Regions from separate parts of the Porticoccus litoralis genome, predicted to be linked through region 2. Evidence: predicted binding sites of a transcription regulator. Region 2 holds the regulator's gene; the other holds the start of a gene.
What was found. Region 2 encodes LexA, which represses DNA repair genes until DNA is damaged. Its sites were predicted from a motif close to ACTGTNTNTANANACAGT; they were not measured.
Positions count from the first base shown of each region.

Region 1: the regulator LexA is predicted to act here: its motif matches at 13,210-13,227, upstream of ruvC (crossover junction endodeoxyribonuclease RuvC).

Region 1 covers NZ_JAUUUU010000002.1:383,216-398,939, reverse strand. Annotated here, with positions in the region: gene Q8A57_RS06240 (tetratricopeptide repeat protein) at 1-597, shown strand, start outside; gene Q8A57_RS06235 (YbfB/YjiJ family MFS transporter) at 673-1,869, shown strand; gene Q8A57_RS06230 (mechanosensitive ion channel family protein) at 1,899-2,987, opposite strand; gene Q8A57_RS06225 (calcium/sodium antiporter) at 3,169-4,137, shown strand; tRNA gene Q8A57_RS06220 (tRNA-Lys) at 4,421-4,496, opposite strand; gene queC (7-cyano-7-deazaguanine synthase QueC) at 4,544-5,233, opposite strand; gene queE (7-carboxy-7-deazaguanine synthase QueE) at 5,237-5,887, opposite strand; gene ybgF (tol-pal system protein YbgF) at 5,950-6,735, opposite strand; gene pal (peptidoglycan-associated lipoprotein Pal) at 6,889-7,395, opposite strand; gene tolB (Tol-Pal system beta propeller repeat protein TolB) at 7,427-8,716, opposite strand; gene Q8A57_RS06190 (TonB family protein) at 8,720-9,439, opposite strand; gene tolR (protein TolR) at 9,445-9,873, opposite strand; gene tolQ (protein TolQ) at 9,876-10,553, opposite strand; gene ybgC (tol-pal system-associated acyl-CoA thioesterase) at 10,574-10,975, opposite strand; gene ruvB (Holliday junction branch migration DNA helicase RuvB) at 10,972-12,009, opposite strand; gene ruvA (Holliday junction branch migration protein RuvA) at 12,034-12,636, opposite strand; gene ruvC (crossover junction endodeoxyribonuclease RuvC) at 12,633-13,193, opposite strand; gene Q8A57_RS06155 (hypothetical protein) at 13,325-13,615, opposite strand; gene Q8A57_RS06150 (YebC/PmpR family DNA-binding transcriptional regulator) at 13,688-14,434, opposite strand; gene aspS (aspartate--tRNA ligase) at 14,510-15,724, opposite strand, start outside.
Region 2 covers NZ_JAUUUU010000005.1:98,888-114,611, forward strand. Annotated here, with positions in the region: gene mfd (transcription-repair coupling factor) at 1-2,436, shown strand, start outside; gene Q8A57_RS09505 (CsiV family protein) at 2,433-3,380, shown strand; gene Q8A57_RS09510 (DUF4124 domain-containing protein) at 3,386-3,676, opposite strand; gene Q8A57_RS09515 (S-methyl-5'-thioinosine phosphorylase) at 3,673-4,413, opposite strand; gene Q8A57_RS09520 (mechanosensitive ion channel family protein) at 4,444-5,553, opposite strand; gene nagZ (beta-N-acetylhexosaminidase) at 5,578-6,597, opposite strand; gene Q8A57_RS09530 (DUF6763 family protein) at 6,927-7,244, shown strand; gene Q8A57_RS09535 (LOG family protein) at 7,274-7,930, opposite strand; gene lexA (transcriptional repressor LexA) at 8,138-8,752, shown strand; gene Q8A57_RS09545 (hypothetical protein) at 8,819-9,064, opposite strand; gene Q8A57_RS09550 (DUF6586 family protein) at 9,153-9,656, opposite strand; gene topA (type I DNA topoisomerase) at 9,666-12,305, opposite strand; gene Q8A57_RS09560 (hypothetical protein) at 12,410-12,919, opposite strand; gene Q8A57_RS09565 (universal stress protein) at 13,001-13,429, shown strand; gene Q8A57_RS09570 (transglycosylase SLT domain-containing protein) at 13,529-15,499, shown strand; gene Q8A57_RS09575 (TatD family hydrolase) at 15,496-15,724, shown strand, end outside.

The sequences.
Region 1 (15,724 bases), on a different contig from region 2:
TATGAACAGGGAATGGGCGTTGAAAAAGACCTGATGGTAGCGCGGGACTACTATCTGCATGCCGCAGAAAAGGGCAGCCGAGCAGGGGCCTACCAAGTGGGGCTGATGCACATGAACCATCCCGAACTGGTGAATGCTGAAACAGCGACCCACTGGCTGACCATCGCTGCGCTGGACGGCGACGAGGACGCGGCGGATATGCTGAAATCCATCAATATGGGTGGTGCTGCCGAGGATTCCCCCATGCTCAAGGTCCGGCAGTTGATCGCCAAGGGTGAAGTGGACCAGCCACGGGAGTTATTGATCGAAATGGCAGAGGCCACTCCACCCCACTACGAAGCTGTCACACGGCTGGCCTGGCTGTATGAAACCGGGCTCGGCGTTGAGCAGGATATTGACCGCGCCGGGGAGTTGTTTAAAGTGGCCGCCGAGGGTGGCAATGCTGAGGCCCAATACGCGCTATCGGTGATGTACGAAACCGGCGTTGGACAGCCCATGGACAAAGCACAATCCCGTCACTGGCTGCAGCTATCGGCAGATCAGAACTACCAGCCGGCGCTGGAAAAAAGAGGTGACAATCCGGCCGAAAGCCCCTGATCTTTTGACAGCCCTGGTAATGAAACCCTTCTTCCGGTCACTACCTGCCGGGCAAGCCCTACGGTAAGGCACAACATGCACGACCCACAACATCATCCAGGATTCCCGCCCAAGGAGTTTTATATCCTGCTGGCGGGCGCAGCTCTGTTGCTGGTGGTGCACACGCTGGGACGGTTTATCTATACCCCCCTGCTGCCCTACTTTATCGGCGACGGTATGCTGACGCCGCAACAGGGTGCAGCCGTGGCCACATGGAACTACCTTGGCTATCTGCTGGGGGCTCTACTGGCCATTCGCTGGCATAGCATTCCCCATATTCGTGTGCTGTTACCGCTCGCTCTCTGGACCCACGTGCTGACAACTCTGGCGCAAACACAACTGGTGGACCCTTCAGCATTGAGTATTACCCGCTGCCTCAACGGTATTGCCAACGGCGTGGTGTTTGTTCAGGTGCCAGCGCTGATTCTGGAATGGCTGGTAACACGCAATCGTGCTTCACTCAGTGGTCTTGTGTATCTCGGAGTTGGCGTGGGTCTGCTGTTATCCAGTGCGCTTGTCAGTGTCAGCCGGGACTGGCTGCACGGACCGGGACGCTGGTGGCCGGCGGCACTGTTCTCGCTGCCGCTGGTGTGGTGGGGAATCCGCCAGTTACTGGGACTGGAAATTCCCGTCACCAGTGAAGATGCAAACCACACCGAACGACCCACAAAAGGGCTGGTTAATCGTGCCAGCCTGCCACTGTTCCTTTCTTACGCTGGGGCCGGGTTGGGTTACATTCTGCCGATGACCTTTCTGCCACTGCTGGCCAGCCTGACCCTCACAGCAGAGCACTGGCTCACCAATGGTTCCTGGCTGCTGGTCGCGTTGGCCACCATTCCCTCCCCATGGGTCTGGAATACACTGGGGTCCCTCATGGGAGACCTGCCAGCATTGCGATTGAATTTTGTGGTGCAGTTGTGCGGCGTGTTGGCGGCAGTGCTGATTGGCGGCACTTTCGGGATTATCTGCTGCGGATTGCTGGTGGGCGGCACGTTTCTCGGTACCGTATTGCTAACCCAGCGCATCGGGCGGGCACTGCAACCCCATCAGGGCCCCAAACTTTCAGCGGCCTTGGTGGCCCTTTACGGGCTGGCTCAGGTGGCTGGCCCTTGGCTGACCAAAATGTGGCTATCCTACGGCGGCACCCTCGGTGAGGCATTCGGTATCGGTGCCGCTGCCTTGGTGTTCGGTCTGCTGTTCAGCCTGCTCACGCGTCTGCCGACAACCCAATAACCTTTAGCGGAACAACACCAGCCGCGGAGTCAGATATCTGTTACGGGTGGAGTAAAGGTCGCCGACTCCTGCCGGGTGTTGAGCGCACGGATGGGGTAGGGAATCACAATGCCCTCCTCGGCATAACGCTTGTGCAATGCCTTGATAAAGGCCGACTTTACCCAGAAGCGATTGAAGTACTCCTTGGCGCGTAGCATCACGGTAAAGTTGATGCTGGAATCTGCAAACGCCGTATACACCACAAAGGTCTCGTAATCATCCACGCCCCATTCATGGCTGACCAGAATCTCGCGCGCTACCTCCAGGGTCACACGCTCCACATGTTCCAGGTCTGAACTGTAGTGAACTCCCACTTCCACCGGCACCGACAGCTCTTTTTCCGGGTAGAAGTAATTGATGATCTTGGAATTTGACAGCTCACTGTTGGGCATAATGATGGTGTTGTTGGGCAGCATCCTGATCCAGGTGGAACGCCAGCCAATTTTATCCACAAACCCCTGCTCCCCGGATTCGATTTCAATAAAGTCTCCCACACGAATGGGCTTGTCGATCACCATTTGCACGCCGGAAAAAAAGTTTTCCAGCGTGGGTTGAAGTGCCAGCGCTACCGCCAGAGACGTAATCCCCAGAGACGCCACAATGGGCGTGACGGAGATGCCCAGTGTGCCCAGTAACACGAGGGCACCGATACAGATAATAATGCCCCGACTGATGCCCTTGAGAATGGTTTTACTGTTTTTGAAATTCTCATGCCGCTCAGCCTGTTCGCCGATAAACCCCATGGTGATACGGTCGACGAACAGGATAACGGCCATAATCAGCAGTATTTTGATCAGTGTATCGCCGTATGCCTGACCCGTATTTGCCAGTAATCCCGTGTAGTTGAGCAGCGCCTCGACAACCATTAACAGGCAGGCGACGGCAAACACAGTCAACGGCAGGGACAATGCATAAACCATTAGTGAGTCCAGCATATACCGTGTTTCACTGGTCAGTTTGCGCAGGCGGTGCATGATCAGCTTTTTCAGGATATAAAGGACCACAGCACTGATCACAACGCCAACTATCACGATGACCCAGGGTGTCAAAGCATCGTTCAGGTAATCGATTGAAAACATAGTCTTTCTCCCGCTGACAGATACCATCAGTGATGCAACATTCATACCTTCAGATGCAGAAGCCAACTCAACGGGATGGCAGGACTGCTCTCTGCTGCTCCGGACTTGCTATTTATACCCATGGGTATGATCATGCTGACCCATTCAGGTCACCCCGATTGTTGAGTACCCAGGACGTTGTATGCTAATTCCATTACTGGCCGTTATCGCAGGGCTGATTGTGCTGGTCTGGAGTGCCGACCAGTTTGTCGATGGCGCCGCTGGCACGGCGGGCCACTTCGGCATGCCACCACTGCTGATCGGTATGGTGATTGTTGGTTTTGGTACGTCCGCACCGGAGATGGTGGTCTCGGCCCTCGCCGCCTCCCAGGGTAACCCGGGCATTGCACTGGGGAATGCCTACGGCTCTAACATCACTAATATTGCACTGATTCTTGGCCTGACGGCACTGATAAGCCCCATTGCGGTTCACTCTCAGGTGTTGCGCAAGGAACTGCCGATCCTTATTGCCCTTGCCGGACTGGCGGCCTACCAACTCTGGGATGGTCATGTTTCCAGAACCGACGCATGGATATTATTAGGACTGTTTGCCTGCCTCATGGGTTGGACTATTCGCCAGGGGCTTCGCAATAAAACCGATGTACTGGGCAGTGAAGTGGCTGAAGAGCTGGCCGCACACCCGGTTGCGTTGTCAAAGTCGGTGTGGCAGTTGATTCTGGGGCTGGTATTACTGGTTGCCAGCTCAAGATTGCTGGTCTGGGGTGCAGTGGAAATTGCCCAGGGCCTGGGTGTCAGTGATATTGTCATCGGCCTGACCATCATTGCCATTGGCACATCTCTGCCGGAACTGGCCTCATCGCTGGCAGCCACCCGCAAGGGTGAGCACGATATTGCTCTGGGTAATGTGCTGGGCTCGAATATCTTTAATACTCTGGCGGTGGTGGGTATCGCTGGCGCCATTCATCCCATGTCAGTGGGGCCGGAAGTCCTCAGCCGAGACCTGCTGGTGATGACAGCCCTGACACTGCTGTTGTTTGTATTCTGCTATGGTTTCCGGGGACCGGGGCGAATCAACCGCCTTGAGGGGTTGGTGCTGTTGTCCTGTTATATCGGTTATATGGTCTACCTGGGCACCACCGTATTCGGCTAGTGCCTCACTGGCAAAAATGATCAATATCTTTACCGGAAAATGACTGTGCACAGACATGGCTTGGATGGTCTAAATGACAATGTCCAAGCCTTTGTCTCCACCGGGTACCAGCTCCGACGTTCGCCCAAGCTTATTCACACCTAACCGAGAAGAAGTACTGCTTTTTAAGGAAGGCCTCTATCCTGAAACGCAAGGCGGAGATTGTCGCACAACGCTTCCATGCATAAATCCATTGCTTATCGGACATAAAAAAGGCCGCCTAATTAGGCAGCCTTTTTAAATTTGGTGGGTCGTGCTGGATTCGAACCAGCGACCAATTGGTTAAAAGCCAACTGCTCTACCAACTGAGCTAACGACCCTTGGAAGAGGCGCATATCTTACTTATGGGCAATCAAAAATCAAGTATTTATTTCGAGAGAATATAACGGGTTGGATCTCCAACCCCAGCCTGTTCAAAACCAATTTTGCGCAGCCGGCAACTATCGCATTTTCCGCAGGCCAGTCCCGCTTCCGTGGCCTGGTAACAGGACACGGTTTGTGAGTAGTCCACACCGGCTTGCATACCCAGTTGAATAATTTCTGCCTTGGTCAGATCAATCAGCGGTTTGTTTATACGCAAGTAGCGACCTTCAACGCCCGCCTTGGTAGCGAGATTGGCCATATTCTCAAAAGCCTGGATGTATTCTGGCCGACAGTCCGGGTAGCCGGAGTAATCCACAGCATTCACACCAATAAAAATATCACTGGCCTCCAGCACCTCAGCCCAACCGAGAGCGATGGAAAGGAACACTGTGTTGCGGGCGGGCACATAGGTGACCGGGATACCACTAGTTTCTTCTTCTGGCACCAGAATGCTGTCATCGGTCAGCGCAGAGCCGCCAATGGTTCGCAGATCCAGCTTAACCACCTTGTGCTGTTCTGCACCCAACTGCTCTGAACAGCGCTGGGCAGCCGCCAATTCAGCATGGGCACGTTGGCCGTAATCAAAACTGAGGGTAAAACAACGGAATCCCTGCTGACGGGCCATGGCAAGCACGGTGGTGGAATCTAACCCCCCCGACACCAATACAACGGCTTTTCTATTTGTTTCATTCATTAATCAATGCCCCGGGGTATCGTTCCAGAGTAGTTTATGCAGTTGTAACTGAAATCTTACCGGCAGCCTGTCCTCCAGAATCCACTCCGCCAACTCTTTTGCCTGCAGTGAACCATGGCTCGGGGAGAACAGGATTTCCCCTACCCGCTCGGGCAGGGACAGCTCGTCCAGCTTTAATCTCGCCCACTCGTAATCCTGACGATCACAGATCACAAATTTAATCTGGTCGGTAGTTTGTAATAACGAAAGGTTGTCGTACAGATTGCGATGGGCTTCCCCGGAAGCGGGGGTTTTCAGGTCCATAACCTTGACGACGCGAGGGTCAACGTCTGCGACAGACAACGCGCCAGCCGTTTCCAGTGACACGGCATAGCCGCGATCACAAAGTGCCGTCAAAAGTTCGAGACAGGATTTCTGCGCCAACGGTTCACCCCCGGTGACACAAACCCGGGGCGTGGCAAAGACTGCCACCTCATCGAGTATTTGCGTCAGGGTTTTGCGCTCACCACCGTAAAAGGCGTATTCCGTATCGCAGTAATGACAGCGCAATGGACAGCCGGTCAGACGCACAAATACGGTTGGCAGGCCAACGGTAGAGGATTCACCCTGCAGGGAGTGAAATATCTCGGTAATTTTTAGGGATGTCTGTTCCATGAAAGCTCGACTACGCGGCAGAAACCGCGCAGTTTAACGGAAAAAGCAGCAACAGGTTACAGCTAGAAATTTTCTCTGAGATAGCTCTGCGCCAACTTGGCAGCGTTATCAGTGCCCGCAGCGGCTTTCTCAAGCAGGGACTTCGCTTTCGTGTTATCACCCATCAGGTGGTAAACCAACCCCAGCTTAAACGTGGCATCCGACGCTTTACGGTGTGCCGGGTAACTGGAAGTAACGGTATTGAACGATTGCCTGGCCTGTTCCAGGTTGTTCTGCAACAGGTAAATTTCACCAAGCCAATAGTGTGCATTGGCCGTGTAAGTGCCACTGGGATACTTCTCAACATGCTGTTTGAACAGTGCCGTGGCCTCTGCAGTCTTACCCGCTTTTAACGCATTGTAGGCGGCTGTGTAATCAGCCGCTTCGTTCCCAGATGCCGGAGTCGGCTTTACAACGGGCGAAGTGGCTGTCGACGTGGTGGTAGAAGCTGAATGGGCCGTGGGCGTGTTTTGGGTTTCTGTTCCACCGGCACTCATTCCGCTGAGACGGCGATCCAGGTCCATATAATCATCAAGCTGACGGGCTTTAAGCTGTTTAATATCATTGCTCAGCTCTTCGACCATACCCCGTAGAGTACGCACCTCATCCTGAAGCATCTGCAGCTGGTAATGGGGGTCACCCACCGCCGCTGGGGCAACCGGCTGTGGTGTCGGAGTCACAGGTACCGGAACGGGTATGGGGGGCGGGTTATAGGTGGACTCACTGCCAATTTCGGACACCGGAGCCGCAGCTTGGAGCGTAAGAGGAATGCAGGCAAATAGGAGAGTGCTGGCAATTAAAGCGCGCATGAGTCATACCCCGATGAGTTAAGCAGACCCTGATATGGACAAGCAGAATGTGCAGAAGTTGTTATGGGCTGAAACTTTCAGGAAAAATCCTGACAACTTAAAGCGTCCGGCGTGACAAGCACACCGGACGCCCTTCACAAAGCTGATAGCTTATTACTTCATTTCAACACGACGGTTCAGCGCCCATGAAGCTTCGTTGCTGCCCATAGCAGCCGGGCTTTCTTCACCGTAGCTGATCACTTCCATCACTGCTGCGTTCACACCTTCCTGGATCAGGAAATCACGAACAGAGTTAGCACGACGTTCACCCAGTGCCATGTTGTACTCGCGGGTTCCGCGCTCGTCCGCATGGCCTTCCAGACGAATATTGACCGCTGGGTGGGCTTTCAGCCACTCGGCGTGCAGACGCAATGCAGCGCGCGATTCGGCATTTAATACTGCCTTATCGAACTCGAAGTAGAATACACGAGCTACTGCACTGTCTGTGCCCAAGGTAGTGCCACTTACGTCCTGTGTGCTAACTGTACCAGTGGTAACGGATTGGCTCGGCATGGTGGTAGATGCAGAAGCGTCTTCATCGCTACCAGTGGTAGAACAGCCCGACAACAGCGCTGCCATAAAAGAGATGATCGCGCCATATTTGAGCAGTTGTGTCTTCATTGTAATCTCCTGTAACTAAAAACAAGCTTGTTTATTTGGGTGACCAGGCAGGTTCTCGGACATCTCCGAACCTCGCTGGCAATAAAAATTTCACACCCGCATCCAGTGAAACAGCCGCCAGTACTCCCTTGTCGCCTTGTTTGGTGGCATACAAAAGCATAGCACCATTAGGGGCAACGGTTGGGGACTCATCCAGATACGTTTGTGTTAAAACTCGCAGGTCGCCCGTAACCAGATCCTGTGTTGCGATATGAAAGTTACCATTATCGCGGTGTACCATGACCAAAGTACGCCCATCAGGAGCAAGTCTTGGTCTGGCGTTGTACGACCCCGCAAAGGTTAAGCGTTCTACCCGTCCACTTGCAATGGCCAGTTTGTAAATTTGTGGTGTGCCCCCCCTATCCGACGTAAAAATCAGCGATTTTCCGTCCGGCGTCCAGTTTGGTTCGGTATCAATGGCGAAGTGACTGGTTACTCTGCTGAACTGGCGAGTAGTCAAATCAAAAGTGTAAATTTCCGGATTTCCGTCTTTGGAAAGGACCAGAGCCAGCTTGCGGCCATCCGGGGACCATGAAGGTGCTCCATTCAGCCCTTTGAAGTTAGTGAGCTGTTCGCGGGCGCCGGTGGCCAGGCGCTGCCTGAAAATGGCCGGTCTGCCGGTTTCAAATGACACATAAACCAGTTCACTGGCATCCGGGGACCAGGCAGGAGACATGATCGGCTGGCGGGATTCCAGCAACATACGCTCCCTGTGGCCGTCTGCATCTGACACCATCAGGCGGAAATTCATGCTGCCGTTCTTGGGATAGGCCGTGACATAAGCGACCCGGGTCGAAAAAGCGCCGGGTATTCCGGTGATGGCCTCATACACCTGATCGCTGATGTAGTGGGCCATGTCCCTGAACTGCGTCGATCCTCCATCCACCACTTTGGTAAAGACCGTGCGCCCGCCAGTGATTTCAACCAGGCTAAAGGTAATCCTGTAGCGACCAGCGTTTTCAACCACCTGTCCCACCACCAGATACTCGCTCCCGAGTATGCGCCAATCCCGGTAATACACCTCTTTAATAGTGGCGGGAAATGACAGCATATTCTGGCGCGGAATCGGGCTGAAGAGACCGCTGCGCTGCAGGTCATTGGAGACAATGTTGCTGACATCCTCCGGCAATGCACGCCCAGACTGGGTGATCGGAGGAATAGCAATACGCGTGGGGTTATCCACCCCCTGGGTGATCTCAATGGTGAACTCAGCCGCAGCCGGTGTCAGCCAAAACAGCGTGGTCAATGTAAGGGAAAGAACCAACCCTAATTTTTTGCTCACAGGTTATAACCTCAAATCATCTGGTCTGAATACCAGCGTCAACCGACGAAAATACTTGTCGAACACCCTGGGATTCTCTATTTCTTTCAACTTCTCAAAACGGCCCACTTTATGTACCGCCTGCTCGGCAGAGCGGTCAAACGCGGAATTGCCACTGGAACGTACCACACTGACGCTGATGACCTGGCCGGTGGGCACCAGTTGTACCAGCAACTCAACCTCCATCTCTCGACGGGCGCTCGGTGGTCGGCTCCAGTTTGCCGCAATACGTTCAAAAATATAGTCATGGTAACTGGCCGCAATCTCTTCTTCATTCGATGCGGCCAGAAACTCTTCTTCCTCTGCCAGCGCGCTGGCCAGTTGCTGTTGCAACTGCTTTTTATCCGGCTCCGGTTTTGGTGCCGGCTTGGGTTCCGGTTTCGGCACTGGCTTGGGCTTCGGCGCTGGTTTCGGTGCCGGTTTTGGTGCCGGCTTGGGTTTCGGTTTTGGCGCAGGTTTCGCTACCGGCTTGGGCTTCGGTTTGGGCTTGGCGACAGGCTTAGGCTGCGGCTTGGCCTTTTGCTGCAACGTCATCAACTTAGCCTGCACATACTTGGGCGGCGCCACTTTGCGCTGTATATGTTCCGACTCCCAATGCCAGACCATGAGCATCACCACGCCAGCATGCAACAGCAGGCTGACCAGAATGGCGACTGTATATGTGGAGACTTTGCCCGAAAACACAGTGGTCAGTTTCTTCCAGGCGGCTCTGTCACCAACCCGACCGAAGGTGCCCCGGCTCCCTGCAGCTGGCTCATGAGTTGCACCACCGTGCCGTAATCCACGGCTTTATCCCCCCAGACCAGTACCGGTGTCTTGGGCTGCACACCCATCACCTTTTTGACCTTGTCGACAATCACATCCAGGGATTGTTGCTCATTCTGGCCATTGCCCAGATCCAGGTAATAAGTGCCGTCTGCTTTGACGGAGACGATCAGCGGCTCCAGGTCTTTATCTTCCAGAGGGGCGGAGGGCGCTTGGGGCAACTCCACCTTAACTCCCTGCATCAGCAGCGGTGCGGTGACCATGAAGACAATCAGCAGTACCAGCATCACATCGATGTAAGGCACCACATTAATTTCTGCAACCAGGCGGCGTTTTTGCCGGGGACTTTTCATATTCAATCACCGTGAATGCGGCGGTGGAGAATACTGGAAAATTCTTCGGCAAAGGTTTCGTAGCTGCTGTAAATACTGTCTGCCGACGCCGAGTAACGGTTATAGGCCAACACCGCGGGAATCGCGGCAAACAGCCCCATCGCCGTAGCAATCAACGCTTCGGAAATACCCGGAGCAACAGTTGCCAGGGTTGCCTGCTGCACCGTGGCCAAGCCACGAAACGCATTCATGATGCCCCAGACTGTACCAAACAGGCCGATGTAGGGGCTCACGGAAGCCACGCTGGCCAGAAAGGGCAAATTGCGATTGAGGCGCTCTTCTTCCCGTGACAGGGCCACGCGCATGGAACGCTCGGTGCCCTCCATGACGGTATCGGGATCGACGTGGCTCTTCTGTTGTGCCAGCCGGTTAAATTCACGGAAGCCTGCGCGGAACACACTGGACAGCCCTTCCACCGAGCCCTGCGCGCCGCAGTCATGGTAGAGCTGGTTAAGGTCGATACCGGACCAGAAGTTATCCTCGAACTTGCGCAGAGTGTGGGCGGCATTTCTCAAATACAGGCCGCGCTGGACAATCATGACCCACGAGACGATTGAAGCGAAGAACAACAGCAACATGACAAACTGCACCAGCAGAGTGGCATTGGCTATCAGACTCCAAAGGGATAAATGATCGTTCACCGGTTACTCCCGTCAGGTTATCAGAGTGCAGATTTGAGGGTCTGCATCATGTCTTCAGGAATGGCTACCGGGCGTTTGCTGTCGTGATCAATACAGGCTGCCCGCACGGTCCCTTCCACTAAAATTTGCTCGTCACGCTTTACCGTCTGGGCGATGGTAAAGGATGTTCTTGTCACGCCCACCAGCCGCGCAGTGGCAATGATTTGGTCGTCTAGCACCGCCGGAACACGATATTTCAATTCCACGGAATGCACCACGAACTGCATTCCATCGAACAAAGCCGGCTTGTCATACCCGAGGGTCCGCATCAGTTCGGTACGGGCACGTTCCAGGTATTTCAGGTAGTTGGCGTAGTAGACAATGCCACCCGCGTCGGTATCTTCCACGTAGACGCGAATGGGTAGACAATATTCTTTGGTCATTTATCCGTTAAATCCAATTGCCGGGGCAAATTATCCGGGCTCTGAAGTCCAAAATGTTCGTAAGCAAGAGCCGTCACCATGCGGCCACGGGGCGTTCTGGTGATGTAACCCTGCTGTATCAAATAGGGTTCCAGAACATCCTCGATGGTATCCCGCTCTTCACTGATTGCCGCTGCGATGCTATCGACACCCACCGGCCCACCGGCGAACTTTTCCATGATGGCCAACAACAGGCGGCGGTCCATATGATCAAACCCTTTGCCATCGACATTCAGCATGTTCAGAGCCTGGTCTGCCACATCAGCAGTGATGTTGCCGTCCGCTTTCATTTCTGCAAAATCCCTGACCCGCCGCAACAGGCGATTCGCAATACGCGGCGTACCCCGTGAACGGCGCGCAATTTCAGCGGCACCCGGCTTGTCCAGGCTGACACCGAGAATTCCCGCCGAGCGGTAAACAATCTGGCTCAACTCCTCCACCGAATAGAACTCGAGCCGCTGCACAATGCCAAAACGATCCCGCAGTGGAGAGGTCAACAGACCCGCCCGGGTGGTCGCTCCGACCAGGGTAAAGGGTGGCAGGTCGAGCTTGATAGAACGGGCCGCCGGACCTTCACCAATCATGATATCCAGCTGGTAATCTTCCATGGCAGGGTAGATCACTTCTTCCACCACCGGGCTGAGGCGGTGAATTTCATCAATAAACAGCACATCCCCCGGTTCCAGATTGGTCATCAACGCCACCAGGTCTCCGGCACGTTCCAGCACCGGCCCCGATGTGGTTTTCAGGGCAACACCGAGTTCATTGGCAATGATATGTGCCAGGGTTGTTTTGCCCAGCCCTGGAGGACCAAACACCAGGGTATGATCCAGAGGTTCGCCGCGATTACGGGCAGCACCGATGAAGATTTCGAGCTGGTCGCGCACAGCCTGCTGGCCGACATAATCGGCAAGGCTCAAGGGACGAATAGCGCGGTCGAAACGATCTTCCTGAACGGAAGCTTCGGGGGAAATCAGACGGTCTGTTTCGATCATAGCGGCCAGTATATCTTGCTGGGCTTAGCTTTTAACCATGCTTTTTAGTGCCAGACGAATCAATTCCTGACTACTTTGCCCTTCCGTGGCTACAGCAGCGACCATGCGCGATGCTTCCTGCGGTTTATAGCCAAGGGAAGTCAGGGCACTCTCCGCTTCAAGAACCGCGTCGGGCGGCTGTGCAAGTGTTGCGGTAGAGGCAACCGGCATATCTTTCGTGGCAAAACTTTGCAGGCGATCACGCATTTCAACAATCAATCGCTCAGCGGTTTTCTTGCCGACGCCAGGCAATCTAACCAGACCCGCCACATCGTTATTCTGAACGCCTTTTACAAACTCGCTGGCAGTCATGCCGGAAAGAATGGCCAGTGCCAGCTTTGGCCCCACACCGCTGACCTTGATCAGGTGTCGAAACAATTCTCGCTCACTCTGCTCACCAAACCCGAAGAGCTGATGGGCATCTTCGCGCACTACCAGGTGCGTATGCAGCACCACGGTTTCACCCTGTGGGGGCAAGTCAAAAAACGTCGTCAGGGAAACCTGAACCTCATAGCCGACACCCTGCACATCAATGAGCAACTCCTGTGCCTGACGCTCCAGCAACACACCGCTGATACGGCCGATCATTTGACCGGACTCCCCTGCTCACCGCCTACTCCAGGCATGGACTTGATACGACCCCGGGAATACTGAATCCCTCTGGATAACCCGGAGGCTGTGCCCAGCGTTCTGGCATGACAGAGGGCAACCGCCAGGGCATCGGCAGCATCCTCGGCTGGCGCGGCAGACAGTTTGAGCAGACGTGTCACCATAAACTGCACCTGCGACTTGTTGGCCGCTCCTGTGCCCACAACCGACTTCTTGACCAGACGAGCAGCATACTCGGCCACACTCAAGCCAGCATTGGTGCCAGCGGCTATGGCGGCACCCCGTGCCTGACCCAGTTTTAACGCAGCTCTGGGATCTCGGGCCAGAAAAATATCTTCCACGGCCATGGTGATAGGGCGATATTCGGAAATCAGGGTACTCAGACTGTCAAAGATAATTTTCAGCCGCTCGGGAAGGGCGCCTTCGGGCAAACGGATAATACCGCTGGTGATGTATTCAGCTTTTGCACCAACGGCGTTAATGATGCCAAAACCGGTCTTTCGGGAACCGGGGTCAATGCCGAGTATCAGGGTCATGCCACTCCACCAACATACTGTATATTGCTACAGTATCCTACTGATGCAAAATTACAAGCCCTGATCAGCCACTTGCCCCGCCAAAAATAAAAAAGGCGGCCACTGGGGCCGCCCGATCAAACCGCAAAACGTTACTCAGCTTTGGGTTCTTCATCTTCTGCGGCAGGTGCTTCTCCGGCAGGTGCTTCTCCGGCAGGTGCTTCTTCGGCAGGTGCTTCTTCGGCAGGTGCTTCTTCGGCAGGTGCTTCTTCGGCAGGTGCTTCTTCTACCTTCGGCGCAGCCTGTGTAACGAAGCCTTCGGCAATCAGTATGGCAACTTTTTCATCGCCATTGACAGTGTTTTTATCAGCATCCACCACGGCATAACGGCCTGAACGCTTTTGATATACGGTGTACTCCGCAGTTTTCTTCAGCACTTTCATCGTTTTTCTCCTCTGATTACTCGCTCTGTGATCAATCAGGTGGCATTGAAACCACCCACATTTACCGGCCGTTCAGCCGAGTTCTGCCATCACCTCATCGGGAATATCCGCGTTGGTATAGACATTCTGCACATCATCCAAGTCTTCCAGGTGGTCCACCAATGCCAGCAGCTTTTCTGCCGCTTCTTTATCCAGCGCAACGGTGGTTGTCGCCAACATGGTGACCTCGGCCTGCTCCGGCTCCAGACCGGCAGCCGTCAATGATTCTTTAACCGTGGAAAAGTCTTCCCAGGCGGTCAACACATCCACTGAGCCGTCTTCATTGGTGACCACATCTTCGGCACCGGCTTCCAGTGCCGCCTCCATAATCTGATCTTCGTCAGACCCCGGGGGATAGCTGATCTGGCCTGTGCGATTAAACAGGTAGGCGACCGAACCATCGGTGCCCAGATTGCCCCCGCGTTTTGAAAACGCATGACGCACATCAGACACGGTCCGGTTGCGATTGTCAGTCATGCATTCGACCAACACGGCAATACCACCCACGCCATAACCTTCGTAGGTGACCTCTTCATAATTATCGGCGTCGTCAGCACCGGCACCTCTGGCAATGGCCTTATCGATAGTGTCGCGCTTCATATTGTTGCCAAGCGCCTTATCAATGGCCGCTCGCAGGCGCGGATTATCTTCCGGGCTACCGCCACCACTTTTGGCCGCCACCACAAGCTCGCGGATCAGCTTGGTGAAAATCTTGCCCCGCTTGGCATCCTGGGCTGCCTTGCGGTGTTTTATGTTGGCCCATTTACTGTGACCGGCCATAAAAATACCTCCACTTCATACTGCATCGGGTGTCCTGTCACCCGTTGTCATTATTTTTTAAGACAAGGGCCGGTGTTAGCCCTCTTCCTGAGGTTTTTTCTCACGCAATCGTATGTTCAGTTCCCGCAACTGCTTGGTATCGACATTGCCGGGAGCGTCGGTCAGCAGACAAGCCGCGGTTTGGGTTTTCGGGAAAGCGATCACGTCGCGAATCGACTGACTGCCGGTCATCAACATGATCAGGCGATCCAGTCCGAAGGCCAAGCCACCGTGGGGCGGACAACCAAATCGCAATGCATCGATCAGGAACCCGAACTTCTCATCCGCTTCCTCATCGCTGATTCCCAGCACCTCAAACACGGCACGCTGCATATCGGGATTGTGAATACGAATGGAACCGCCACCCAGTTCGGTGCCGTTCAACACCATATCGTAGGCAATGGACAACGCTCCTTCAGGATTGGATTTCAACTCATCCGGCGTACAGGCAGGACGGGTAAACGGGTGGTGCAGAGAAGTCCAGCCACCTTCGCCATCCTCTTCAAACATGGGAAAATCCACTACCCAGAGCGGGGCCCAATCACAGGTGTACAGGTTGAGGTCGGCACCCAGCTTGCAACGCAATGCGCCCAGGGCCTCACTGACCACCCGGCGGTTATCGGCACCAAAGAAGATCAGGTCACCATTTTCTGCGCCGGTGCGTTCCAGAATCGCCGCACGAACCTCATTGGGCAGGAATTTAACAATCGGAGACTGCAGACCTTCTTCAAGGTCATCTTTGTCATTGACCTTGATGTAAGCCAGGCCACGTGCTCCGTAAATGCTCACATACTTGGTGTAATCATCAATCTGCTTGCGGCTGATCTCACTACCACCCGGTACTCTCAACGCCGTTACGCGGCCTTTCGGATCGTTGGCGGGACCGGAGAACACCTTGAACTCCACCGCAGCCATCAGATCTTTGATTTCCACCAGTTCCAGCGGGATACGCAGGTCGGGTTTGTCACTGCCGTAACGCAGCATCGCCTCACTGTGGGTCATGCGCGGAAATTGGCCCAGATCCACATCCAGCACCTGTTTAAACAGGGTGTGAACCATCTCTTCATTGATGGCCATGATCTCTTCTTCTGTGGTGAAGGAGAGCTCCACATCCACCTGGGTAAATTCCGGTTGGCGATCGGCACGCAAATCTTCATCGCGAAAACATTTGGCAATCTGGTAGTAACGGTCGATTCCGGACACCATCAACAGCTGCTTGAACAACTGTGGCGATTGCGGCAGCGCAAAAAA
Region 2 (15,724 bases):
GACCAAACCACAGATGGTAAGCCCAGTCTGTCGTTGGGCTTATGTGCATTGCCCGATGTCAGTGTGGACGCCAAAGCTGATGCCCCACTCCAGAAGTTCTCAACCTTTTTGGAAAACACCGAACAGCGTGTTCTGATCTGCGCCGAATCCGCGGGGCGTCGCGAAAGTCTGCTGGAGCTGTTGCACCAAGCCAAAATAAAGCCCACGAATGTCAGTGACTGGCAAAGTTTTGTCGCAGGCTGCGACACCCTCAGCATCACAACCTTTCCACTCATCCGGGGCTTCAGTCTAGAGACCCCTCCCCTGGCCGTCATTTCGGAAACAGAATTATTCGGCCAGCAGGTAATGCAGCGTCGGCGCCGCAGCAAACAACGGGAAGACGCAGATCAGGTTATTAAAAACCTTACGGAACTGCGTGTCGGCGCACCGGTAGTCCATATGGATCATGGTGTTGGTCGATACCTGGGCCTGCAGACCATTGATGCTGCCGGGGAGACCCAGGAATTTCTGACCCTGCAATACGCGGATGACGCCAAACTCTACGTCCCGGTATCGTCACTGCACATGATCAGCCGTTACAGCGGCTCAGAAGAAGAACTCGCCCCACTGCACAGGCTCGGTAGTGAACAATGGCAAAAAGCCAAAAATAAGGCGCTAAAACAGATACGCGACACCGCCACAGAGCTGCTGGACATCTACGCAACCCGGGCTGCGCGCAAGGGCTTTGCCTGCCGGGACCCGGAAGCGGAATACCGGGCTTTCTGTGCTGACTTTCCCTTTGAGGAAACCCCGGACCAACTGGAAACCATCGAAGCCGTCAAGAAAGATATGCTGGCGGAACAACCTATGGACCGTCTGGTTTGCGGCGATGTGGGGTTCGGCAAAACCGAGGTGGCGATGCGTGCCGCCTTTATTGCAGTCGCCAGCGGCAAACAGGTCGTGATGCTGGTGCCCACCACACTGCTGGCCCACCAGCACCTGGAAAACTTCCGTGACCGCTTCGCCAACTGGCCTGTAACCATTGAAGAGCTTTCCCGTTTCCGGACGGAAAAAGAACAGCAGCAAGTGCTCGAGCGCGCATCCGTGGGCAAGGTGGATATCCTCATCGGCACACACAAACTGCTACATGCGAAGGTCAATTATCAGAACCTGGGGCTGCTTATTATTGATGAAGAACATCGCTTCGGGGTTCGTCAGAAAGAAAAGATTAAAGCACTGCGCGCAGAAGTGGATATTCTTACCCTGACGGCCACCCCGATTCCCCGGACACTCAACTTATCCATGTCCGGCGTACGCGACCTCTCGATTATCGCCACACCTCCGGCGCGCAGATTGTCGGTAAAGTCTTTTATACGGCAGAGCGATCCGAGGGTCATTCGCGAGGCTGTGCTGCGGGAAATTCTGCGTGGCGGACAGGTTTACTTTCTGCACAACGAGGTCAAGAGCATCGCCAAAACGGCCCAGGAACTACAGGAACTGATCCCGGAAGCACGTCTGGAAATTGCCCATGGGCAGATGCGCGAGCGGGAACTGGAAAAGGTGATGTCCGACTTCTATCACCAGCGCTTCAATGTGCTGGTGTGCACCACGATCATTGAAACCGGTATCGACATCCCCAGTGCTAATACTATTCTGATCGATCGCGCCGACAAGTTGGGTCTCGCGCAACTGCATCAACTGCGTGGCCGGGTGGGCCGCTCACACCACCAGGCCTATGCCTACCTGCTAACGCCGGAACCCAAGGCCATGACCGACGATGCCGTCAAACGGCTGGAAGCCATCAGTGCCGCAGATCATCTCGGTTCGGGCTTCACATTGGCAACCCACGACCTGGAAATTCGCGGTGCCGGCGAATTGCTGGGGGAAGATCAGAGTGGCCATATCCAGTCCATCGGTTTTACCCTCTACATGGAATTGCTTGACCGAGCGGTAGACGCCATCCGCAAGGGAAAGTCTATTGAACTCGATATTCCTCTCAGTGAAGACATTGAAATCAATCTCAATATTCCGGCATTGATTCCCGAAGACTTCCTCCCCGATGTACACATGCGATTGATCATGTACAAACGCATTGCCAACGCACAATCCGATGAGGAGCTCAAAGAGCTGCAAGTGGAAATGATTGATCGTTTTGGCCTGTTGCCCGACCACCTGAAAAACCTGTTCAGAGTCACAGCCCTGAAACTTGAAGCGCGCCAACTGGGTATCTGTAAGGTAGAATCCGGGCCAAGCGGTGGACGAGTCGAGTTTGGCAGTGATACGGTGGTCGAACCGCTAACCATTGTGCAAATGGTGCAGAAAGAGCCCAAAATTTTCTCTTTGCAAGGCGCCTCAACTCTGAAGTTTGCCATACCAACCAGCACAACCGAGCAGAGACTGGTTCAGATACAGGCACTATTGGAAAGACTCACTCCAAAGGAAAAAGGACGTCAATGAAACCCTCATTCCGCCAGACTGCTGCCCTGCTGTTTCTATTATTGCCAACGCTTTCGCTGGCCGAAGAGACACTGCCCTGGTATCAGGTGGAAATTCTGGTATTGACACAACAGGATCTCTACGGCGACGAAAAACACCGCACTGACGTCGAACTTAGCTACCCGCAAAACTGGCTGACACTGGAAGGTTCCGAGCTGCGTATACCTCCTGCACCCCTGCTGGAATCCTCCGAGGTTACAACAGAACTTCCAGACAACATCTCTTCAGACAGTCTCGACGCTTCTGGCCCTGAAGGCATATCAAAAGCAGAGCCATCAACTGACAAAGCAAAATCTTTTGTGCTGCTCGATAAAAAAGACTATGAACTCGGTCCTGAAAATTACACCTTGGGCAGGGCCTCGGGGTATCGGGTGCTGTTGCACTGGGCATGGCGTCAACCCGGACTGGATATCGACAACAGCCCCTGGGTGCTGCTGGCCGGCGGTGAGCAATACGGCGAGCATCACGAACTGGAGGGCAGCCTGCGCATCGTGCTAAATCGCTACTTGCACGTTCAGGCCAACCTCTGGCATACCCGCTTTGGACAACTGCAACCCGCAATGCCGGTTACAGAGACCGCCATCGAACCATCTGATCTGGTGGCCGATGATCAACAGAGCACTGTCGATAACGCAGTTTCACCTACCTGGCCTGGTCTGCCTGGCCAGCCGTGGCGGGAAACTGTCGAAGCACCGCAATCGGGCACAAACTTCCCGGAGTCCATCAATCAGGCTGACACTCCCGCCTGGACATTTGAAACGCCAAAGTTTTCGATCAATGACCTTGTCACGCTGAACCAGTCTACGCGCCTTCAACTTGGGGAGCTGACCTATCTGGACCACCCTAATCTGGGTGTACTGGTGCTTGTGAACCGTTACGAGAATTCCGAGGAAAACACACCCTAAGGTATTTATTTTCCGTCGTTGCGGGTGCCCGGCCTCTTCGACATCTGCTCAGCTCTGTCCACAAAACGCCCCAGACCTGAACGCTTGTCCGCCAACTTGTTGGCTGATGACGATTCCCCACGGGATCGCTGTTCAATCACTTTCTCAGCACTGCTGCTCTCACAGGGGCGATCACTGAAGGTGGTTTTGCCCCTGCTGTCGACACATTTGAACACCTGGGCGCCTGCTGGAGTGATAGCCAGCAAAAACAGTGACATCATAGCGATTCGTATCAAGGTCAGTGGTCTGACACTCATGACAAATCACTGCAAGCCGAGGCCAGCAAACGGCGTACAACAGGCATACGCAAGGCCATCATCGCCTCTATTTTCTCCATGGAAATCGGTTCAGCGGCTAGACCCGCCGCCATATTGACCACCAGTGCCAAACACGCATAAGGAAGACCCAGCTCACGGGCCAGAGCAGCTTCCGGCATACCCGTCATGCCAACGATGTCACAGCCATCATTCGCCATACGCCTGATTTCCGCCGCGGTTTCCAGTCGAGGTCCCTGGGTGACCCCGTGGACGCCTTCGCCATGGACAGGCAACCCACTGGCAATGGCAGCCTTTAACAGCGTTTCACGCAGGGGCTTGTCATAGGGCTCGGTAAAATCAACATGCTGCAAGGCCGACCCCGCACCATCTGAATAGGTGTGCTCCCTGTTCCAGGTATAGTCGATGACCTGATCGGGAATCACCAAATCACCGGGACACATTTCACCGTTGATGCCACCCACCACGTTAACGGCAAGCACCGCGTCAACACTCATGGCCTGCAAGGCCGCCAGGTTGGCCCGGTAATTCACCCTGTGTGGCGGAATATGGTGAGCTTCACCATGGCGGGCAATAAAAGTGACCTCGCAGCCATTCAGACTGCCGCATACCAGCTGATCTGAAGGCTTGCCCCAGGGGGTATCCACAGCCTGACGTTGGGTGACCTCCAGCTCATCCAGGGCATATAAGCCGCTGCCTCCGATAATGCCAATTTTCATGAGGTCATATCACTCCCTGGATGCCGCGGGTTATCTGGCATTCTCCAGCTGGGTACCCAACAATTTAATGTCATCGGGCACATGAATCGTGGAGGTGGGGAATGCGATTTCTGCCCCGTGATCGGCAATGATGTCACTGATTTTCAACAGCACATCCTGCTTAATCTCATGGAACAGTACCCACTGTGTGGTCTTGGTGAAGGTATAGATAAAAAAGTTGATAGAGGAGGCACCGAATGACACGAAATTCACGATCATTGTCTGCTCTTGATCAATCTCTGGGTGACTGCGTAGCATCGCTTTGACGTCTTCGACGATCGCAGACATCTTGCCGATATCGTCGTAGCGAATGCCAATGGTCTCGTAGATGCGGCGGTTGAGCATCCTCGAAGGGTTTTCAACAGAAATATTGTTAAACACGGCATTGGGAATATACAGCGGTCGCTTGTCAAAGGTCCGGATGCGGGTCAAACGCCAGCCAATATCCTCCACGGTGCCTTCAATTTCCTTATCGGGAGAACGCACCCAGTCACCGACCTTGAACGGTCGATCCAGATAGATCATCAATCCCCCAAAAAAATTTGCCAGCAAATCCTTGGCGGCAAAACCCACCGCCAGACCACCGATACCGCCGAATGCCAACACACCGGAAATACTGTAACCAAAAGCCTGCATGGCGATCAGGATTGCAGTGATGATCACCGAGGCACGCACCAGCTTGCCAATGGCCTTGACCGTGGTTTCATCCATCGGCTCCTGCATGTATTCCGGGTGTACCAGGTTACGCTCCACACGCCTGACCAGGTTCACCAGGAACAATGCAGCCAGGAAAATAATCGCCACCCGATTCACCGGTGCCACCAGGCTATACCATTCTGACTCTGCGGCCCTTGCCGCCACAGCTGCAGCCATGTTGACACCGAGTATCCAGATCGCCCAGACAGCAGGCCGGCGACAGGCTTCGATCAGAGCGTCGTCCCAAACATTGGTAGAACGTGCGGCATGGATTTCCAGAAAATTGATAAATTTGTTCGCCAGATAACCAAGCATCAGGGCAATAAGCACAATCAGGAATATCTCTACCATCCACAGGTAGTCATCACTGATAAAACGTACCAACCAGTCCTCGAATATCTGCATCGTTATTGACTCCATTGACTCCGATTATTTAGCCTTGGCAGCGACCAGCTCTTCCAGTTTGGCCACGGTTGACTGCCAGCGCGGGGAAGCGACCAGCGTTGTCCAGTCCGGTTGTTGGCGCCCGAGCATGTCTGGCAACCTGGGGGATGGGTTAACGTCTGCACTTTCCAGGAAATCCAGCACTTCCAGCGCGCCGGGCCGACTGTTACAAACCAGTACCATATCACAGCCAGCGTGCAGGGCACTGTCAGCCTTCTGCGCATAGCTCCCGGCAATGTCCGCCCCTTTCATGGACAGGTCATCACTAAAAATAACGCCCTCAAATTGCAATTCATCCCGCAGGACAGTCTGCAACCAGAACCGGGAAAATCCGACGGCATTGTCATCTATATTGGGAAATACGATATGTGCCGGCATCACAGCATCCAGCGTATTGCTCAGTTCGACAAAGGGCCTCAAATCCCTATCTCGCAGGGCCTGAAGGGAACGCTGGTCGTAGGGAGTTTCCAGATGGCTGTCAGCCCTGACCCCGCCATGCCCCGGAAAATGTTTGCCAGTGGCAGCCATACCCGCCTCATGCATACCGGCAATAAAGGCTCCGGCAGCCTGAACGAGACAAATGGGATCATCAGAAAAGGAGCGGTCAGCGATGACCTCACAACCCTCTCGGTCCACGTCCAGTACCGGGGCAAAACTGAAATCAATGCCCGATGCCAGCAACTCGGAAGCCATCAGCCATCCGGTATCCCGCAGCAACTGTAGAGCATCACCTCCGGGGAGAAGGTCACCCAATATCTGCATGGGTGGTATCCGCGTAAAACCTTCACGAAAGCGCTGTACGCGACCACCTTCCTGATCAACGCACAGCAACAATTCGGGGCGGATGTCACGTATCTGCGCCACCAATTCCATCATTTGCTTTCGACTGGAGAAATTACGTGAGAAGAAAATAACGCCACCAACCCCCGGGTGCCGCAGAAGGTGCTCCTCATCCGGGGTCAGCACCAAACCTTCCAGATCGAGCATCAACGGGCCAGGAATCATAGTAAAACCTCAAACAACGGGTGACAGGGGAAAAGCAAGCCATTACCGGCCAGAAACCGGGGTAACAGATTAGACAAATTTTTCATTTTGAAAACAACCCGTTATGACAGATGGAACTTAACAGATTACAGAACCATTTTCGGGATAAGAATTAAATGCTTTTCATCACTGAAGTTACATCACTTTTTTAAAAGTGGTCTCATATTTATCCTGTTTGAAGTCTTCATCCCGTCAACGTCCGCTTATCCAAAACAGCTTGCCAGCATAGTGCAGAGCAAGTTCGTTGGTGATACTTTGATTAGTCCTAGAAAAAAGGAAGGGGGTGAATCATGGCTTCACAAGTTCCTGTCATTGGTGCCTGGTATCAGGATGCCGCTGAAGATGAAATTTTCGAAGTCGTAGCCGTTGATGAACACGCCGGATCTATCGAGGTGCAATATGTCGGCGGAGAGGTCAGTGAGATTGATCTCGATACCTGGCAACAATTGTTACTGTTAGCGGCAGAACCGCCGGAAGACTGGCGGGTATCCTATGAACTGAGTAATGAAGACAGCCTCTCGTCAGACGATGTGTACGTGCCAGAGAACTGGAATGATCCCTTGATGGATATTGACTCAGATACGATCTACGGCCTGGATGACTATTGAGCAGAGCTGATCACCTTTTCTCCCAACAGTTATTCGGCAATTTCCTGAGCCTGTAGCATGCGCGCATGCTGCAGGATAATTTTTGCCGCTGATTCAGCATCATCTACCACCGTAAACAGATGCAGCTCCCGCTCAGCAATACAACCATTCGCCAACATGGTGTTTTGAATCCAGTCTACCAGGCCTCCCCAGTAATCACTGCCCACTAGAATAATTGGAAATGGCCTTACCTTGCTGGTTTGCACCAGCGTTAAAGCTTCAAACAGTTCATCAAGTGTTCCATATCCCCCCGGAAAGATGACAAACCCCACCGCATGTTTAACAAACATGAACTTGCGCACGAAGAAATAGCGAAACTTGAGGGACAAATCCAGGTAGGAATTGGGGTCCTGTTCCGTTGGCAGCGATATATTTAATCCCACGGAGGTACTGGCACTGGCGTGACAACCCCGATTGGCTGCTTCCATAATTCCCGGACCACCACCGGTAATGACGGGAATCCCCTCTTTACCCAACAAGCCGCCAAGGCGCTGTGCCTCTTCATAGTAATGGCTGCCCGGTTTAAAACGGGCGCCACCAAAAATGGTCACCGCACTGCCCAATTTGGCGAGCGCCTCAATGCCGTCCACCAGTTCCGCCTGGATTCTCAATACTCGCCAGGCTTCAGGGATTTTATTTTCGTCCATAAATGCTCCTATCAATACTTGCTGGGCCAGACACGTGACTATACCAAGTCCTTTACCAAAGCCTCTGCTAAGTATAGTGTCGTCCGATAAATAACAGGGTGCCACCCGGCCAAATACTGTGTTTTAATACAGGCTATATTAATTTACAGTACTCTATATATTGTTGGCAGCAAGCCTGCCTCTTATTCAGCAGCCGAGGTGACAGCCATGAGCAACCCGTCTTTGACCGCACGCCAGCAACAGATTCTGGACCTGGTTAAGCAGCACATCGAAGAGAGCGGTTATCCCCCTACCCGTGCCGAGATTGCCTCTGAGCTTGGATTCAAATCCCCCAATGCCGCCGAGGAACACCTGCGGGCCTTGGCTCGCAAAGGTGTGATTGAAATGACCTCCGGAGCCTCCCGGGGCATTCGTCTCATTGAAGAAACACCACCCGGCCTGCCGCTAGTAGGTCGTGTCGCTGCAGGTGAGCCGGTATTGGCGATTGAAAATATTGAAGCTTACCTGGATGTGGCAGCCAATCTATTCTACCCACAAGCTGATTATCTGCTCCGGGTGCAGGGAATGAGCATGAAAAACATCGGTATTATGGATGGAGACATCCTCGCCGTACACAAGTGCGAAACCGCTGACAATGGGCAGATTGTTGTCGCCAGAATCGACGATGAGGTCACGGTCAAACGCTTTAAAAAGAGTCGCAAGCGCTACGAGATAATTCTGGAACCGGAGAACGAAGACCTGGAACCGATCCACGTGGACCTGAGAGAGAAAAGTTTTGCCATTGAGGGCTTGGGGGTTGGTGTTATTCGCACCCAGACCTGATCACTGCAAATTACGAAAACCCATACCTGAGCGGGGTTATAAACGGAGTTAGTGGCCCGCTCAAGATCAGTGGAGCACGCGGTCCTTATCGATACGGGGCGATTCAAGCTTCATGTTTTCTGCTCCGAGCTCTTCAAATACTTCGATGCCGGCATCGATCATGACCTTGGCCACATCCACCTTGGCGCTCTCCAGAAATGCTTCCGCATCATCAGAAAAGCTGATCCGGATCAGGGGGGAATCATCATCAGTCCGCTGCAGGGCAATATCCCCGTCGGGCAGGATAACGATTTCAAACAGAGAAAGAGACATGAGGTCTACCAGTAGTGGTGGGAATGTAGTAAAGCGAGATTGTAACAGAGCCGAACCCGGTTATTAACCATCGTCCGGAAAAATTAACTTAGCACTCGAGCATGTGCTGGCGGTGACGTTCAACCACTTCGAGGAAGGCATTGCGCCAATCGGATAACCGCTCTGCCGTGAGTTCCTGGTCATCCTGATCACTGCTGACCTGAACCACCGCTATCGGAGAATGCTGGCTGACCTGCTCTGACTGCACCCGCATCACCTGGTGGCAGGCTGACAATAGACCGCTCAGCCAACTGCCGGGCTGCTGTTCCAGATTAGCCAATTCGCTGGCCTCAGCTGGGTGTTTACCCATGGATTGCAGGGCACTGATCAACGTGTCCACGTCCTGTATCTGTTCCGGCTCCCGGCATTTATAGGTGGCGGCCACTTCCCTGAGATAGAACCGGTAGGATATTTCCAGCTGGAGCAGTACTGACTGAGCCAGTGCAAGGACCTGCAGGCGATTTGTACTCTTCCCCTCATACTCAGCCAGTTGCTCCAGCAATAATGCGCTGAAACAAACGTGCTGGTTCACCACAGACAGGTACGGGTTCACGGCGTGTCTTTATTTCTTGCCTTTGCGGCCATCTGTTTCCTGCCAGCGGCCCTTTTCATAAAAGGCCTTCCAGCCGGTGGGCTTGCCCTCCACCTCCGACTGTACGTACTGCTCTGCCGTCTTGCGACTGTAGCGAACCACTGTGGGCAGACCATCGGGATCTTCTGTCGGGGCACTGAACAGGAAACTGTATTTGGGATCGATTTCCTCGCGATGTGGCAACAGCTCCGATACCAGAGGCGCGCGGGTCTCGCGATGACGGGGAAACTTGCTTGCAGCGAGAAACAGGCCGCTGGCCCCGTCGCGGAGAATGTAATGATCATCGACTTTCTCACAGGCCAGCTCAGGCATCGGCACCGGGTCCATTTTTGGCGGCGCGGGCTGACCATTTTTCAGCAGCTTGCGAGTGTTACTACAGCTCTCATTGGTACAGCCAAAGTACTTGCCAAAACGGCCTGACTTTAACTGCATGTCGCTGCCACACTTGTCGCATTCAATGAGCGGACCATCATAGCCCTTTAGCTTGAAAGACCCGAGTTCTACCTCGTAACCCTCACAATCCGGGTTGTTACCGCAGACATGCAACTTGCGGCCTTCGTCAATCAGGTAGCTGTCCATTGCTGTATTGCAGAGTTTGCAACGTCGGCGCTCCATCAACTGGCGGCTTTCGGCTTCCTCATCCTCATCGGCATTGACGGCCTCGTCCCCTGGCGTTAGATTCAGTGTGCCCTTACAGCGCTCCTTGGGTGGCAGGCTGTAGCCGGAACAGCCCAGGAATACGCCGGTGGTACCCGTGCGAATCATCATGGGTCGACCGCACTGCGGACAGGGGATGTCCGTATGGGAAGGCTGATTGGGACGCATACCGTCATCGGAGGCATCAGCCTTGGCCAGCTTCTTGGTAAAGTCACGATAGAAGCGGTTCAGTACATCTTTCCACTCCAGTTCACCCTGGGCAATCTCATCCAGGTATTCTTCCATGGAAGCAGTAAAACCGTAGTCCATCAGATCGGTGAAATTTTCATTCAGGCGATCGGTAACAATGTCGCCAATTTTTTCCGCATAAAAACGGCGGTTTTCGACCCGCACGTAGCCACGATCCTGGATGGTGGAGATGATGGAGGCATAGGTAGATGGACGACCAATTCCCTTCTTCTCCAACTCCTTAACCAGGGAGGCTTCGGAATAACGGGCGGGCGGTTTCGTAAAGTGTTGCAGGGGAATCAGCTTGTTGAGGCTCATGGCCTCGCCCACGGCCATTTCCGGCAGCTCAATATCGTCCCCTTTCTGGGCCATCGCCGGCTGAACCTTGAGATAACCATCAAAGCGGGTTACACGCCCTTTAGCACGCAGCTCATAGTCTGCGGCTTTGACAGTCAACGTGGTGCTGGTGAATTGGGCAGGGGTCATCTGACAGGCCACGAACTGTTGCCAGATCAGGCGGTAAAGTTTTTTAGCATCCTCTTCCATGCCGGCAAGATCACCGGGGAGGATATCGATATTGGAGGGCCGGATGGCCTCGTGAGCTTCCTGTGCCCCGGACTTACTGCTATAGACATTGGGCTTTTCCGGTAAGTAACGGTCACCGTAGCGTTTACCGATAAATTCGCGGCAGGTGTCCACCGCATCAGCACTGAGGTTGGTTGAATCCGTTCTCATATAGGTGATGTAACCAGCCTCGTAGAGACGCTGAGCCAACATCATGGTTTTCTTCACCCCGTAACCCAGTCGAGTGCTGCAAGCTTGCTGTAATGTCGAAGTAATAAAGGGGGCGGAAGGTTTACTGCTGGTGGGCTTGTCTTCCCGGCCGCTGACAACATACGCGGCATTGTTAAGAGCAGCCAGTGCGGCATCGGTCTGTTCTTTGTTAACGGGTCGGAAGTTGTCACTGCCCTGCTTCTTGACTTCAAATCGAACCTGATCTTCTGCCGCTGTCTCCAGGTCCGCGTGCAGCGTCCAGTACTCTTCGGGTTCAAAGGCACGTATTTCGCGCTCACGCTCTACAATCAGCTTGACCGCCACCGACTGAACCCGTCCAGCAGACAGGCCACGGGCTACCTTGCTCCACAACAGGGGGGATACCATGAACCCGACCACACGGTCGAGAAACCTGCGTGCCTGTTGGGCACTGACGCGGTTGGTGTCGAGACGTCCCGGGTGTTCAAACGCTTCCTTAATTGCCTTCTTGGTAATCTCGTTAAACACCACCCGCTGATAGCTTTCAGGGTCGCCGCCAATGGCCTCCATCAGGTGCCAGGCAATGGCCTCCCCTTCTCTATCAAGGTCCGTTGCGAGATAAATATGATCGGCAGTTTTAGCGAGTTTTTTGAGTTCCGCGACAACTTTTTCCTTGCCGGGCAGAATTTCATAGCGGGCTTTCCAGTCGTTTTCCGGATCGATACCCATCCGCGATACCAGCTGCTCTTTGGCCTTGCGGGCACGATGAGCTTCTTTCTCCTCGGGAGACATTTTCCGGGTTGCGGCAGCTGCTTTGGCGCGCTCTTTCGGGTCCACTGTTTTACCGCTTCCACCAGTCGGCAGGTCGCGGATATGTCCAACGCTGGACTTCACGATAAAGTCGTTGCCAAGATACTTGTTGATCGTTTTGGCCTTGGCAGGGGACTCTACGATAACGAGTGATTTACCCATGAATCTATTAAGAACTCAGTGAATTTGAATGAGTGTACCTGCCAGTTTTAGGGCAAGGACAGCTTTGTAAGGGGGCGAATATACATGCGCGGACAGTAGGTCGGTCAAGGAAATTCTTCAATTTCTTCCTTTTGACTTCCCCTGGAACCGGCACGAATGGCGCTCATTAACACCGATAATTGCTCAGCCATCACGGCCACATCCGACTCCTTTCCGCGCTCCTGCCAATAGATGGAAAGACCGGCAGCACTGGCCTCCAGCCCCTTCACTGAAGCCGGCAAATTGCGGATCACGTCACCGATGGGTACGTCGAGAACAGGGTTCGCCTCACGGCCCAACCATTGCCAGTTAGCCCAGGGAGATGGGTCGCCCCGCCTTGTCTCCGACACCAGCAGCCACTTTTCCATTCGAGGCAAAGGTGTCTGCGGTGTTTTACCGCGCCATGGCAAGGTGTAACTGACATACTCAAGATGTCCTTCACCCTCTCGGGCATCGGGAGGGTTCACCAATCTGATATGAAATCCCTCGCGAGCTGCTGTCTGACGCATGGCAGAAACCAGTTTTTGCCGGGGCGTCTGTCGCAACCACAGCATGGGGGATACAATGATGGCCATGACGAGCGCTATTAACAAATAGGTCATTGTCTGCTACAACTTTTATATCTTTAATGATGATGTGGCAATTGGAGTCGCCTTATGTCCGCCTACAAACACGTCCTGGTCGGCCTGGATCTGCAGCCAGAATCACAGCAAGTCGTTGATCGCGTCAAGTCCCTGTTCTCAGGCAGCGATAGCCAGCTGTCTCTTATTCATGTTCAGGAGCCCCTGTCTTTCGCCTACGGCGGCGATATTCCGATGGATCTCACTGAAGTTCAAAACCAGCTTGAAGAACAGGCCAAGGAACGACTTGCAGCTCTGGGTCTGGAGTTGGGTATCCCCAGAGAGCGTCAACATGTCATTATCGGTCAGCCCTCCCATGAGATGCACCACTTTGCCGAAGAAAATAATGTCGACCTGATTGTGGTTGGCAGTCACGGCCGCCACGGCCTCAGTTTAATTCTCGGCTCAACGGCCACGGGGGTTCTGCACGGTTCGCAATGTGATGTCCTGGCGGTCAGGGTCTGAAAGCTGGCATGGGATGGACCCTGTTCAAGCTTCGCTGATCTGATCTAACATACGCAAACACGACCCTTCCCTCACATTTAAACGGACTCCCAGAATCCCATGGATTGTCACACGGGTAAAAATGCCTTATTCCTTTCGATCACTCTTTTATTTTGCCTTGTTAGCCATATTAGTGTCGCGAAAACACTTTCCCTGGACGAACAGCGCGCGCTCTATCGAGCGGGCAAGATCGCCATCGCCAAGCACGATGAGAGTGAAACCCGCAGGATAATCGCCAATATCGGAGATTATCCGCTGGCACCCTACCTGGAATATCTGTGGTTAAGTGATCGCCTGCGTCAGGCCCGGAACAGCGAGGTCGATGATTTTCTCACCCGGCATAAAGACAGCTCCCTGGCCCGACGCCTGCGCTACCGCTGGCTGGAAACCTTGCGTTCTGGAAACAGGCCGGAAGCGTTTCTTAAATACTACCAGCCGGAATCTGCGACTACAGCGCAACAATGTTATTACCAACTAACACGCATTCGCGGAGATGGCGGAGATAACGCCATAACCGATGCCATACAGTTGTGGAATGTCGGCAAGTCCCAGCCAAAAGGCTGTGACCGGCTATTCGAATTATTGATCAAAAACAATCAGATAACTGAGGAAATAGCCTGGCAGCGCTACACTGCTGCCGTGCTTAACCACCAGTACCAGCTCGCCCGCTACCTGCAGCGTTTCTTTATCTCCGACAAGTTTCAACAGCTGGCCCGCAATTTTTACCAGGTCGATAGAGCCCCCAAAACCATTGGCAACTACCAACTATTTCAGCACCAGGGAAAATTCCTTGAGAATGAAGAAATACACGCCATCGTTATCCATGGTCTCACACACTTGGCACGCCAAGATGCCGTCATCGCCCTGAAACATTGGAATCGTTACCAACAGATCCATACATTTACCGATGAGCAAAAAACCGAGGTCATTTCTGATCTGGTGAAGGGTCTGTATTCACAGGAACACAAAAAGGTGGCCGACGGTTACCTGCTGGAAAACCTCAGTCTTGTAGAACCGGAATTACTTGAATGGCGCGCCAGAAAAGCCATGCGTGAATCCAACTGGGATCAACTCCACGAGTGGATTGCCCGAATGCCGGAATCTCTCAAGGAAGAAGATCGCTGGCTTTACTGGCGAGCCCGCAGTAGTGAACTCGCTCAGGGCAGCATCCTTTCAACAGACAATGATTCTGCCTATCAGGTGCTGTCCCGCGGTCGCAGTTTCTACGGTTTCATGGCCAGTGAGTGGCTCGGCATCGATTACGAGATGGCTTTTCGTCAATCCCCGGTAACCAGTGAAGACATGGAGAGACTGAGCAAGCTTCCCGGTTTGCAGAGAACCAGAGAATTGATCTTCCACGAGGACTACATTTCTGCGCGCCGTGAGTGGTATCACACCAGCCGCAACTTCAACCAACAGCAATGGATTACCGCCGCACATATTGCCAGCCAGTGGCAGTGGCACAATGGCGCCATCACCAGCTTCATCAATGCCGGATTCTGGGACGATATCAACCTACGTTTTCCTCTGGCCTTCAGAGACGTCTTCTACAACCATGCCAAGGCCACCGGCGTCCCGGTTTACCTGTTATTTGCCGTTGCCAGACAGGAAAGCGCACTGGCTCAGGACGCCCAGTCACCTGCCGGCGCCAGGGGACTGATGCAACTAATGCCCGCCACGGCCAAGCAGACTGCCCGTAAAAACAGCATTCGTTATCGCGGCACCCGGGACCTTCTTGAACCCGAAATCAACATTACCCTGGGCAGTCGCTATTACCGCGAAATGCTCGACCGTTTTGACAACAATCGCATTCTCGCCACTGCCGCCTACAACGCCGGTCCACATCGAGTAACTCGCTGGCTGGAGGACACTCAGGGCAAGCTGCCCTTTGACGCCTGGATTGAAACCATTCCCTTCCGGGAAACACGTAATTACGTGCAGAACGTACTGGCCTTTTCCATGGTCTACGCACACCACCTGGATAGCGATGATCGGATTCTCTCTGAGCAGGAAAAACAACGTCAGTTATGACAGAGCTTCTGGTCAGTACAGACCCGCTGGTCGATATTGGGGTCAATCTTAGCAACAGTGCCTTCAGCGATCAGTTGCCGGAGATTCTTCGGCGTGCACAACAGGCCAACGTCCGCCAGCTAGTAATCACCGGCACTTCTGTTCGTGAAAGTGAGCAGGCCGCAGCCATTTGTGAAGACTTTGACCAGGACTTCCCAGGCATGCTGTATAGCACCTGTGGGGTTC